DNA from 3 places in the Bacillus sp. SCT118 genome. Region 3 is predicted to be linked to each of the others. Evidence: riboswitches for the same ligand, from Rfam matches in the RefSeq annotation. Region 3 holds a riboswitch; each other region holds the start of a gene.
The links. A riboswitch is a leader RNA that binds a small molecule or an ion and turns the genes downstream of it on or off. The one in region 3 is predicted to bind S-adenosylmethionine.
Positions count from the first base shown of each region.

Region 1: another riboswitch for S-adenosylmethionine. It lies ahead of ACQVGT_RS10740 (2-hydroxyacid dehydrogenase); the one in region 3 lies ahead of metI (cystathionine gamma-synthase/O-acetylhomoserine thiolyase).
Region 2: another riboswitch for S-adenosylmethionine. It lies ahead of metE (5-methyltetrahydropteroyltriglutamate--homocysteine S-methyltransferase); the one in region 3 lies ahead of metI (cystathionine gamma-synthase/O-acetylhomoserine thiolyase).

Region 1 covers NZ_CP191225.1:2,032,689-2,037,154, reverse strand. The annotation lists gene ACQVGT_RS10745 (FGGY-family carbohydrate kinase) at 1-839, opposite strand, end outside; gene ACQVGT_RS10740 (2-hydroxyacid dehydrogenase) at 857-1,891, opposite strand; SAM riboswitch class I at 1,975-2,066, opposite strand; gene ACQVGT_RS10735 (molybdopterin oxidoreductase family protein) at 2,214-4,256, shown strand; gene ACQVGT_RS10730 (hypothetical protein) at 4,323-4,466, shown strand, end outside.
Region 2 covers NZ_CP191225.1:2,677,140-2,681,605, forward strand. The annotation lists gene rsbRB (RsbT co-antagonist RsbRB) at 21-854, opposite strand; gene isp (serine protease Isp) at 1,077-2,036, shown strand; SAM riboswitch class I at 2,169-2,324, shown strand; gene metE (5-methyltetrahydropteroyltriglutamate--homocysteine S-methyltransferase) at 2,452-4,466, shown strand, end outside.
Region 3 covers NZ_CP191225.1:2,803,995-2,808,460, reverse strand. The annotation lists gene ACQVGT_RS14345 (GNAT family N-acetyltransferase) at 1-225, opposite strand, end outside; gene ACQVGT_RS14340 (YjcG family protein) at 229-744, opposite strand; gene ACQVGT_RS14335 (esterase family protein) at 781-1,503, opposite strand; SAM riboswitch class I at 1,671-1,790, shown strand; gene metI (cystathionine gamma-synthase/O-acetylhomoserine thiolyase) at 1,858-2,979, shown strand; gene metC (cystathionine beta-lyase) at 2,972-4,144, shown strand; gene ACQVGT_RS14320 (GNAT family N-acetyltransferase) at 4,174-4,466, opposite strand, start outside.

The DNA.
Region 1 (4,466 bases), 770 kb from region 3:
AGCCAGGCTTTATGTTTTGTGTCGCCATGATTCGCAGTAATTTTGGTTATTGGCGTTGTTGTCCCTGATACAATGACAATGTCCTCAAGTCCAGCTCCGGTGCTTTTGACAGCCAGCTGTGTATCCCCGCCCCCTGCTATAACCTTAGCATTTATTGAAAGGCCTAATTCGGATGCATATTCATTTGCTATCGTTCCAATTGCTGTCCCCGCTCTAACAAGAGGCGGAAGGATAGATGGAGAAAAGCCAAATATGTCGCACATCTCTACTGACCAAGTGTTTTGCTTCACATCAAACAACAGGGTTTCTGTTGCCTGTGATGGTTCATATGTTAATATTCCGCTCAGTTGGTACGTCACCCAATCACTGATGCTAGTAAAGCTTGCAGTCTTTTCCCATAAAGAGGGCTGGCGCTGTTTTAATCCATAAAGCTTGAGCGCAGAAAAAAGTGCGGTTGGCAGGCGGCCTGTGCGGCTGTATATCTCTTCCCGATCGGGAATGCTCGCCTCCCACTCTCGACCGCGATTATCGATGTTCGGCAACCCGAGAAAAGGATTGCCGTTTTGATCGATCAGAACAATTCCCTGTCTTTGGCTCGTCGATGTCAAACCAATGATGTCAATATCATGCGAACGGGATAGCGCACGTTTTGCCAAATTCATCACCTGCTTCCACAGCACCTGAGGAGAAAAATAACGGCTGTCCGGGTAAAGCGTCTCTGTGGAATACACAATGTCCTCCCGTTCAACTGTTAGAACACTGCCAGTTACACTCACGACCGCTACCCTCGCATTGCCTGTGCCAATATCAAAAACGAGATAGCCTTTTTGTTTTTTCATTCTCTTAGCCTCCTTTCTTATCCCCCTGTTTTCAGTTCGTCCTTGTTATACACTGTCGGAATATTAAGAGTTTTTTCACCCTTCCACTTTTTGAGGGCTTCATTCAGTATCGTCACGTGATGATCCTCCACTTCAAATGTTGCTCCAGCGAGATGCGGTGTTGCCAGAACATTAGGCAATGAAATCAATTCATAATCTGATTCCTCTGGAGGTTCATGATAAAAAACGTCTAATATCGCACCTCTGATTTTATGTTCTTTTAATACAGATAAAAGATCTTCACGGTTTACAACAACTGCTCTTGAAGTGTTGACGAAAATCGCACTCTCTTTCATCAGATCAAAATACTTCCGATCAATAAGTCCAAGTGTTTCCTCAGTACGAGGCAGATGGACAGAAACGATATCACTGTCTGAAAACACCGTTTTAAGAGATACTTTTTCATACAGCGGATGATCGTCTTGAATGTATGGATCGTAATACTTTATTTTACAGTCAAATGCAGTCAGCAGTTTTGCAATCCTTTGACCAACCGCCCCGAACCCAATCATGCCAACCGTTTTTCCTGATAATTCATTTCCTTTAAATTTGACATAAGCCTGTAGGTAATCACTGTCCCACTTTCCATCCTTCAGCCATTGATTCGAGACGCTGGTATGGCGGAGAAAGGTAATCACATTTCCAATAAACATTTCAGCAACGGCTTGTGCATTCCGCCCTGGTGTATAAAAAACAGGTATGCCTCTTTTTGAGGCAGCTGCCACATCCACATTGGAGGGCATTCCCCTGCAAACACCGGCAAATGAAAGTTCGGGAACAGAAGCAAATACGCTGTCTGTTACCTGATCAAGCTCAGTAATCAAGCCTGTCGCATTTGTTGCTTTTAGCAGCTGAATGAGTTCATCTTCCCGATATGCCCGGCCTTGTTCCTTCCAAGATTGATAAGCAACTGAGCCAAACAAGTTTTCTAGCTCTTTTCGTCCTTCTTCGTTGTACGGTGCTGTAACCAAAACCGTCATGGTGCAAAACATCCTTTTCATCGTATTTTTCATAAAAAAAATCTCTTTCCGAAGATGGAAAGAGATTCATATATAGGCGCGCTCTGTTACAGGCAGACGCCGGTATAAACCTTGCTTTCCTATCTTTCAAGCTGTCGCTTGCTGGAATTGGCACAATAATGTTGCCGAGGTTTCATAGGGCCAGTCCCTCCACCTCTCTGGATAGAAAATGTTGAGTATGTAATTTTCAGAATAAAGAATACGTTTATCATAAAGAAGTCTCATATTGATGTCAATCTCTTTTTTCAGAATTGACGTTATCATCGGAAATGTTATAATTCTTACAAAATATCTAACTAGAGAGAGGAACTGGGCCATGAAATCTTTTGCCACACAACAAAACGGCATTTTCAAATCCGTTTGCTCGCTGGACTGCCCGGATCAGTGCGGATTGTTAATACATAAAAAAGACGGGAAAATCGTAAAAGTGCAAGGAGACCCTGATCATCCTGTCACAGCTGGAAACATATGCAACAAAGTCCGGAATATGACGGAGCGCATCTATGATGAAAAGCGGCTGACTACACCGCTCAAACGAACAGGTGCGAAAGGCCAAGCGATATTTGAACCGATTTCCTGGGAAGAGGCAATCGATACGATCACCTCCCGCTGGAAACAGCTGATTGATGAAGAGGGAGCTGAAAGCATACTTCCTTACAGCTTTTACGGAAACATGGGGAAATTGACAGCTGAAGGAATGGACCGCCGCTTTTTTTACCGCATGGGGTCAAGCCAGCTTGAACGGACGATTTGCAGCAAAGCGGGATCTGAAGGCTATAAATATACAATGGGCATAAGCGCGGGAATCGATCCTGAGGAAACTATTCATACAAAACTATTTATTTTTTGGGGAATCAATGCGGTCAGCACAAACATGCACCAAATTACAATCGCCCAAAAAGCGCGAAAACAAGGTGCCAAAATTGTAGTGATCGATGTGCATAAAAATCAAACAGGACGTCTCGCAGATTGGTTTATTCCAATAAAGCCTGGAACCGACAGTGCACTTGCTCTTGGCATCATGCACATTTTATTTAAAGAAAACCTTCATGATGAAGCATTTCTGTCCGAGTACACGGTTGGCTATGAAGAGCTCCGTGAACACGTGAAACAATATGATCCTGAAAAGGTGTCGACGATCACCGGTGTCAGTACCAAAGATATTTACCGACTGGCAAAAATGTACGGGGAAACCTCCCCTTCTTTTATCAGAATCGGAAACGGACCCCAGCATCACGATAACGGCGGGATGATTGTAAGGACGATTGCCTGTCTTCCGGCGATCACCGGCCAATGGCTGCACACAGGGGGCGGCGCAATTAAGCATAACAGCGGAATTTTAGAATATAACACAAATGCCTTGCAGCGGCCCGACTTATTGCAAGGGCGCACACCGAGGTCGTTTAATATGAATCAGCTTGGCAAGGTGCTTTTGGAAACAGACCCGCCGATTCGCTCTCTTTTTATTTACGGAACAAACCCGGCCGTCGTTGCGCCGGAAGCAAACAAGGTCAGACAGGGCTTGCTGCGGGAAGACTTGTTTACTGTGGTTCATGATTTGTTTTTAACGGAAACGGCTGCATATGCGGACATTGTACTGCCTGCAACATCCGCTTTTGAAAATACTGATTTTTACACCTCCTACTGGCACCATTACATTCAGCTTCAGCAGCCGGTGATCAAGAGATATGGGGAAAGCAAGTCTAACACTGAGGTGTTCCGATTACTGGCTGAAGCAATGGGATTCACAGACCAGGAGCTTAAAGATTCAGATGAAGAATTAATCCGCCAGGCGCTTGACCATCCAGATAATCCGCATTTGGCAGAGATTGATTACGATGCACTTGCTAAGCATTCATTTATGAAAGCGAAACGCGAAAAGCCACTGTTTCCGGGCGAACTTCCAACGCCAAGCGGAAAAATAGAATTATATTCAGAAAAAATGAAACAAGACGGCTTCCCGGCTTTACCGACATATACACCTCTTGTAACCGATAATGAACATCCGTTTATGTATGTTCCGGGGCCAAACCATAATTTCTTAAACTCAACATTTTCCAATAATGAAAAACACATCAAACTTGAAAAGACGCCAAAGCTCTTTATCAACACAAAAGATGCTGAAGAACACGGAATCGTTGATGGGGCACCTGTACGAATTTGGAACAGCCGGGGAGAATGCCAGCTGACCGCTGCAGTTGGAGAACAAGTACTGCCAGGTGTCGTTGTCAGCCAAGGATTATGGGCGGATGAACAAGGAAAAAAACAGCTTGTAAACGCGCTAACCCCAGACCGATTGTCCGATATGGGCGGCGGCGCCACCTTTTTTTCAGGCCGTGTACAGATTGAAAAGGTTTGAAAAATAATGAAACCCGGAGTATGCCAAGCCCGTATAACATAACATCGACATAATGGAGGCATACACATGGACGTTTTTTTAGGAATTGGTATTGCTTTGGCTGGATATTTTATCGGTGAAGGCTTAAAGCAGATGAACCATACAAAAGGTAATGAACAAAATGATATCTTGCTTATAAAAGAACGGGATATTTACTTTTACATCGGACTT
Region 2 (4,466 bases), 130 kb from region 3:
CGACGATAGCGGATTTTTTCTTATTGATGATAATTTAATGCTTGGGCAAGGTTGGTTTTAATGGTAATATTCGAAAAGTCAATCCCCAGCTGTACAGCAGTTTGCGCAATTTCAGGCCTGATTCCTGACAGGGTTGACCGGACACCGATCAGATTGAGCGCCTCAATCAATTTAAAAATCTGGTGCGCCACCATCGTATCCACTACCACAACACCTGACAGATCAATTAACAGATGCTCCACGCGTCTTTTCGCACAAGCTTGAAGCGTGTTTTCCAGAATAAACTTCGCCCGTTCGGTATCAATGTCACCGACAAGAGGCAGCAGAGCTGTTGATTTGCTCAGGGTAATGACAGGTGAGCTTAATTCCAATATCATTTCTCTTTGGGCGTTTAATTGCTGCTTGGCATTCATTTCAGCGTGATCAACGAATGTATAAATGGTGAAATCAAATACTTTTACAATCAAATCTGCCCATTTTTGCTTCTCTCCCGGTTCAAACGCTGACTCATTTTCTTCTGCAAACTTCTCAAAATACTTCGTATATAATCTCCTGTTTCTCATAAACTCCCGAATGACATACTGAACCGGTGTGTCGAGATGTTTTTGATCGTTGGTCAGCTCAATGACCCACTCTTGAAACTCTTCGAGAAATTGTTTTTCCGGTAAAACATACATGTAATTCAGATGCCGGTAAAATTCTCTGTCCTGCTCTTTCAATTCTTCCGTTACTGTTGCATTATGTAGGGCGTAAAGCGAATTCGGATCACTTTCCTCCATCGTTTCAATCCATTCCTCGGCCATTTGTTCCACATGCTCTGAAAAAAATGCATATAATTTTTCATTCAGTTTCATGACACTGCTCCTTTCCCCAACACTATTATAACTTGACTTACAGTTGAATCCCAGTCATACATGCCGAAGCCATCCAATATTTTGAAGATTACTAATTCTTTGGTGTGTATCCTATTTTTTCAAAATGCTTCAAATGGCTCTGTCCGAGCGCTTGCTTTTTTCATATAATATGAGGCAACACCCTTGAATCCACTTGAAAGCATAAAAAAGGAGGGCTTTTTTATGAATGGTGAAATCCGCTTGATCCCGTATGTGACGAATGAGCAGATCATGGATGTAAACGAGCTTCCTGAGGGCATTAAAGTGATTAAGGCGCCAGAAATGTGGGCAAAAGGGGTAAAAGGCAAAAATATTAAAGTTGCTGTATTAGACACGGGCTGCGACACAAGCCACCCTGATTTAAAAAATCAAATCATCGGCGGAAAGAACTTCACGGATGACGACGGCGGCAAGGAAGATGCGATTTCCGACTACAACGGACACGGCACACACGTCGCCGGAACGATTGCAGCTAATGATTCAAACGGAGGCATTGCCGGAGTCGCGCCTGAGGCAAGCCTATTGATTGTGAAGGTTCTTGGCGGCGAGAACGGCAGCGGACAATACGAATGGATAATCAACGGCATCAACTACGCGGTGGAACAGAAAGTCGACATCATCTCAATGTCCCTTGGAGGGCCAAGCGATGTGCCAGAGCTGGAAGAAGCAGTGAAAAACGCAGTGAAAAACGGAGTGCTTGTCGTTTGTGCAGCGGGAAATGAAGGTGACGGCGACGAACGCACAGAAGAGCTTTCCTACCCCGCAGCTTATAATGAAGTGATTGCAGTTGGATCTGTTTCTGTAGCGCGAGAATTGTCAGAATTTTCTAACGCAAATAAAGAGATTGACCTTGTGGCACCAGGAGAAAACATCTTATCCACCCTTCCCAACAAGAAGTACGGTAAGCTGACCGGCACTTCAATGGCTGCCCCTCATGTCAGCGGTGCGCTTGCTTTAATCAAAAGCTATGAAGAAGAATCATTTCAAAGAAAGCTTTCTGAATCTGAGGTTTTCGCACAGCTAATCCGCAGGACACTTCCTCTTGATATTGCAAAAACGCTGGCAGGCAATGGATTCCTGTATTTAACAGCTCCTGATGAGCTCGCAGAAAAAGCAGAGCAATCACATTTGTTGACCCTATAAGATTATTTTTCTTATATAATATACACCACATCATGTAAATAAAAATTTCAAATTCTATGTTGACAATGAATTTGAATTACTGTTAAGATTACCAACAAATGATTCAACTTTTCAAAAAATTAATAACATTTTCTCTTATCGAGAGTTGGGCGAGGGATTGGCCTTTTGACCCCAACAGCAACCGACCGTAATACCATTGTGAAATGGGGCGCACTGCTTTTCGCGCCGAGACTGATGTCTCATAAGGCACGGTGCTAATTCCATCAGATTGTGTCTGAGAGATGAGAGAGGCAGTGTTTTACGTAGAAAAGCCTCTTTCTCTCATGGGAAAGAGGCTTTTTGTTGTGAGAAAACCTCTTAGCAGCCTGTATCCGCGGGTTAAAGAGAGTGTTTTACATATAAAGGAGGAGAAACAATGACAACCATCAAAACATCGAATTTAGGATTTCCGAGAATCGGACTGAACCGTGAATGGAAAAAAGCACTTGAAGCGTATTGGAAAGGCAGTACTGATAAAGATACGTTTTTAAAGCAAATCGACGAACTATTTTTATCCGCAGTAAAAACACAAATTGACCAGCAGATTGATGTTGTGCCTGTTTCTGATTTCACACAGTATGACCATGTACTCGACACAGCAGTCAGCTTCAACTGGATCCCGAAACGGTTCAGACATTTGACTGACGCTACCGATACATACTTCGCTATCGCCCGCGGAATCAAAGACGCTGTATCTAGTGAAATGACAAAATGGTTTAATACAAATTACCATTACATCGTTCCGGAATATGACGAGAGCATTGAGTTCCGTCTGACAAGAAACAAACAACTCGAAGATTATCGCCGGATCAAACAGGAATACGGTGTGGAAACAAAGCCTGTGATTGTCGGCCCTTATACGTTCGTTACGCTCGCTAAAGGCTATGAACCGTCCGAAGCAAAAGCGATCCAAAAACGCCTTGTGCCATTATATGTACAGCTTTTGAAAGAACTTGAAGAAGAAGGCGTAAAATGGGTTCAAATCGATGAGCCGGCGCTCGTTACCGCCTCTAGTGAAGATGTCCGCGGCGCAAAAGAGTTATTTGAAAGCATTACAAGTGAGCTTTCATCCTTGAATGTGCTTTTGCAGACGTATTTTGATTCTGTTGATGCGTATGAAGAGCTGATCTCTTACCCGGTTCAGGGAATTGGCCTTGATTTCGTTCACGACAAAGGCAGAAACCTAGAACAGCTTAAAACACATGGTTTTCCGACAGACAAAGTGCTGGCAGCCGGCGTTATCGACGGACGCAACATTTGGAAAGCGGACCTTGAAGAGCGTCTCGATGCCGTTCTTGATATTCTCAGCATTGCAAAAGTTGATGAACTGTGGATTCAGCCTTCCAGCAGCCTGTTGCATGTTCCGGTAGCGAAACATCCTGATGAGCATTTGGAAAAAGACCTATTGAACGGATTGTCCTACGCAAAAGACAAGCTGGCCGAGCTGACAGCTTTGAAAGAAGGCTTAGTATCAGGAAAAGCGGCGATCAGCGAAGAGATTCAGCAGGCTAAGGCTGATATCCAGGCGCTTAAACAGTTTGCAACAGGCGCCAATTCTGAACAAAAGAAAGAGCTTGAGCAATTAACTGATAAAGACTTCAAGCGTCCGATTCCGTTTGAAGAACGTTTAGCCCTGCAAAATGAATCTCTCGGCCTTCCGCTTTTGCCGACGACAACGATCGGCAGCTTCCCGCAGTCTGCTGAAGTGCGGAGCGCACGCCAAAAATGGCGGAAAGCTGAGTGGTCCGAAGAACAGTATCAAAACTTTATCAATGCGGAAACAAAAAGATGGATTGATATTCAGGAAGAATTGGAGCTTGATGTCCTTGTTCACGGCGAATTTGAACGGACAGACATGGTCGAATACTTCGGTGAAAAGCTGGCCGGTTTCGCCTTCACTAAATATGCCTGGGTTCAATCATACGGCTCACGCTGTGTCCGCCCGCCAGTCATTTACGGAGATGTTGAATTTATTGAACCGATGACAGTGAAAGACACAGTCTACGCACAGTCATTGACTTCCAAGCATGTAAAAGGAATGCTGACGGGCCCGGTTACAATCTTAAACTGGTCTTTCCCTCGAAACGATATCTCGAGGAAAGAAATCGCCTTCCAAATCGGGCTTGCCCTTCGCAAAGAAGTTAAAGCGCTTGAAGACGCAGGCATTCAAATCATTCAAGTCGATGAACCAGCGCTGCGCGAAGGCCTTCCATTGAAAACCCGCGATTGGGATGAGTACTTGACTTGGGCGGCAGAAGCATTCAGATTAACCACTTCTTCCGTGAAAAACGAGACACAAATTCATACACATATGTGCTACAGCAACTTCGAAGATATCGTTGATACAATCAATGATCTTGATGCCGATGTGATTACAATCGAACATAGCAG
Region 3 (4,466 bases):
TTTCAGTACGCAAATCCGCTCTAACTTGCCGTAGCCGTCCTTCATGCGCCATCTTCCAGCGCCGACAGGCTTTTCACCGTCATACACGACGATATGCTCTGACTCATTTTCAAGTTCGTCAATTTCTTCTTCAGCAGGCACGTTTTGTTCTTTGACAAAGACTTCTTCTCTTACATAGAATGCATCTTTCAGTTGTTCTTCACTTTTTGCGATAACTGCTTTCAAACATTATTCTCCTCTGCCTAGCAAGAAGGTTTCATATACTGTCCACGATCCGTTTTCCAACTGGTAAAGCAAGTGGAAACGGTCAACGATTTCTTCATGCGACACTTCCTGCATTTTTAATTGTCCCAGCACATCTGAATGCTCGTCGTCGGAAAGGTTTTGGCCGACCGTCACATGCGGAACGAAATTATATTCCTGTTCGCCTGCCAACACACCGGTGTATAGCTTTTCATTGAGTGTTTTTAACTCTTCCGTCGGTTCTGCTTTAATATAAATGACATTATTAACAGGCGCAAATGAGCTGTATTTTGTCATTTTGAGAACGATTGGGTGGGACTCTTTTGCGATGTTTCTTAAATGTGATACGAGCTGATCCGCTTTCTCCTCCGCGCATTCAAAGGATGCTCTCAGCGTCAAATGAGGCGGGATCAGAGAGTAGCTTGGGTCATAGCGCTTTCTGTAAGAGTTTGCAAGGTCTTGGAGCTTTTTTGATGGAAATAAAACGATTCCGTATTTCATATTATGTCCCTCCTGGAAATAAAGTATGATAGAGTGTTAAAGCATTTTTTTCAGCGCCGGGGTGATGAGCGGCTGCCAGTATGTCCATTTGTGGTCTCCGTCAAATGGCTCAAAATAATAATCAGAAAGCTTCTTCTCCAGCAGCTGCTTCAGCTCCTGGTTCGGTTCTGTAAAGTCCAGGATGTTCCCGTCTGTCGTGTGGACGTCAGTTTCTTTTGTTCCAATTTGGTGATAAATAGAGAGGTGTTTGATATCGTCTGACTGTTTTACGGCTTCTAGTACGTGTTTGTCAACATAGGGAGACTGCATGATGATGTTGCCAAACATATTCGGATAATCAAGCGCTGTCATAAGTGACACGGTTGCTCCGAGCGAATCACCGATCAGCGTTCGGCCGTAACCGATCTGATAGGTTGGATACTCATCATCTGCAAAAGGAACGAGCTCATGGGCGATGAACCGTTTATACGCCGAAAATTTTGAACCCTCCGGATGATAGGTGTTTCTGCGCTCTTTTACATCCTTATAAGGAACACCGATAATAATGCTCCGGTCTATTTCGCGTTTCGACAGCAATTCCTCAACCTGTCTGCCGATTCTCCCCAGCCTGAAATAATCGTGGCCGTCCTGAGCGATAATGACATGGTATTTATAAAGCGGGGAGTAGTTGGACGGCAGATAAACAAGTAAGGTCATTTCCTCGTTAAGCTCTTTTGAAAAGAATTTCTTTTCTTGCACTGTGCCGTTTTTCGGTGCCATAAAAACATTCCTCCAGGACATCACTATACTTTCTTGCATTTTCAATTATTGTACCATGAATTATTAGAAATTTCTCTCTTTAAACGGTTCGACACACGAAGAAAAAAGTGTTGAAATAAACTGTGAATTGCGCTAATATAAAACAATCAGAAAATTGAAATCGATATTTCTTATCGTGAGAGGTGGAGGGACTGGCCCTTAGAAACCTCAGCAACCGGCTTGTTTTGCATGTGCAAAGCGCCAAGGTGCTAAATCCAGCAAGCGTTTTTATGCTTGGAAGATAAGAAGAAGCGTTAAACCCCTTCTTCTTATGAAGAAGGGGTTTTTATTTTGAAAAGGGAAGGTGTCAGCTATATGTCACAGCACGTTGAAACGAAATTAGCCCAAATTGGGAACCGAAGCGATGAAGTCACGGGAACAGTGAGTGCTCCTATTTATTTATCAACAGCATACCGCCACAGAGGGATCGGAGAATCAACTGGATTTGATTATGTCCGCACAAAAAATCCGACACGCCAGCTTGTTGAGGACGCCATCGCTAACTTAGAAAACGGCGCAAGAGGGCTTGCCTTTAGTTCGGGAATGGCTGCTATCCAAACGATTATGGCGCTGTTTAAAAGCGGAGATGAACTGATCGTTTCATCGGACCTATATGGCGGCACGTACCGTTTATTTGAAAATGAATGGAAAAAATACGGATTGACTTTTCATTATGATGATTTCAGCGATGAGGACTGTTTACGCTCTAAGATTACGCCGAATACAAAAGCGGTGTTTGTGGAAACGCCGACAAACCCCCTCATGCAGGAGGCGGACATTGAACATATTGCCCGGATTACAAAGGAGCACGGTCTTCTGCTGATCGTAGATAATACATTTTATACACCGGTCTTGCAGCGGCCGCTTGAGCTGGGAGCTGACATTGTCATTCACAGCGCAACCAAGTATTTAGGCGGGCATAACGATCTGCTTGCTGGGCTTGTCGTGGTGAAGGATGAGCGGCTCGGAGAGGAAATGTTTCAGCATCAAAATGCAATCGGCGCTGTCCTGCCGCCATTTGATTCGTGGCTTCTGATGAGAGGAATGAAGACGCTGAGCCTCAGAATGCGTCAGCATCAGGCAAACGCGCAGGAGCTTGCGGCGTTTTTAGAAGAGCAGGAAGAAATTTCGGATGTGCTGTATCCCGGAAAAGGCGGCATGCTGTCCTTCCGTCTGCAAAAAGAAGAATGGGTCAATCCGTTTTTAAAAGCACTGAAGACCATTTGTTTTGCAGAAAGTCTCGGCGGGGTGGAAAGCTTTATTACATACCCTGCGACCCAGACGCACATGGATATTCCTGAAGAGATCCGCATCGCAAACGGGGTGTGCAATCGTTTGCTGCGCTTTTCTGTCGGAATTGAACATGCGGAAGATTTAAAAGAGGATCTAAAGCAGGCATTATGTCAGGTCAAAGAGGGAGCTGTTTCATTTGAGTAAACACAATTGGACGCTTGAAACCCAGCTCGTGCACAATCCATTTAAAACAGACGGCGGAACCGGGGCGGTCAGTGTACCGATTCAGCACGCCTCGACTTTTCACCAATCTTCATTTGAAGAGTTCGGGGCATATGATTACAGCCGCTCTGGCACGCCGACAAGAACAGCTCTCGAAGAAACAATTGCCGCATTGGAAGGCGGAACAAGAGGATTTGCTTTCAGTTCAGGCATGGCTGCTATCTCAACAGCATTTTTACTGCTGTCACAGGGTGATCACGTTCTTGTGACAGAAGATGTATACGGCGGAACCTTCCGTATGGTGACAGAGGTGCTGACCCGGTTTGGCATTGAGCATACGTTTGTCGACATGACGGATCGTAATGAATTGGCGCGGAGCATCAAGCCGAACACAAAGGTCATTTATATGGAGACGCCATCAAATCCGACACTTGGGATTACGGATATTAAAGCGGTTGTTCAGCTTGCAAAAGAAAACGGCTGCCTGACCTTTCTGGACAATACATTTATGACGCCGGCACTGCAGCGTCCGCTTGATCTCGGCGTGGATATTGTACTTCACAGCGCGACAAAATTCTTAAGCGGACACAGCGATGTGCTCTCAGGTTTGGCTGCTGTCAAAGATGAAGAGCTTGGGAAGAAGCTGTATAAGCTGCAAAACGCGTTCGGCGCCGTCCTTGGCGTACAGGATTGCTGGCTTGTCCTGCGCGGATTAAAAACATTGCAGGTCCGTTTAGAGAAAGCGAGTCAAACAGCCCAGCGGCTTGCGGAATTTTTCCAGAAGCACCCGGCGGTGAAGCGCGTGTATTATCCGGGACTGGCTGATCATCCCGGCGCTGAAACCCATAAAAGCCAGTCGAAGGGAGCGGGCGCCGTGCTATCTTTTGAGCTTGAAAGCAAAGAGGCCGTTAAGAAATTAGTCGAGAATGTGTCACTGCCGGTCTTCGCTGTCAGCCTTGGCGCAGTGGAATCAATTTTGTCCTATCCGGCAACGATGTCTCACGCGGCAATGCCTAAGGAAGAGCGTGAAAAACGCGGTATCACTGATGGCCTGCTCCGTCTGAGTGTGGGCGTCGAACATGCAGACGATTTAGAACACGATTTCGAACAAGCGCTGAAAGAAATTGCTCCAGTTGCGGTTCGTTAAAAAAGAAGCCGGGGATGTCCCGGCTTCTTTTAGTATTGTTCGTCATCAGGATTCAGAATCGCGAGGACTTGATGATCCTCCCAAACGCCGTTAATTTTCACATTTTTTCGGGCGATGCCTTCTTTATGAAATCCCGCTTTTTCTAAAACACGCATGGACCCGAGATTACGGGGCATCACACCGGCTTCAATCCGATGCAGTTTCAATTCGTGGAACGCATAATCAACAACCAATCTGACTGCCTCTGTCATAATGCCCTTTCCATTATGGGCTTTGTCTAAAAAATACCCAATGAACGCAGTTTGCAGCGCGCCACGGATGA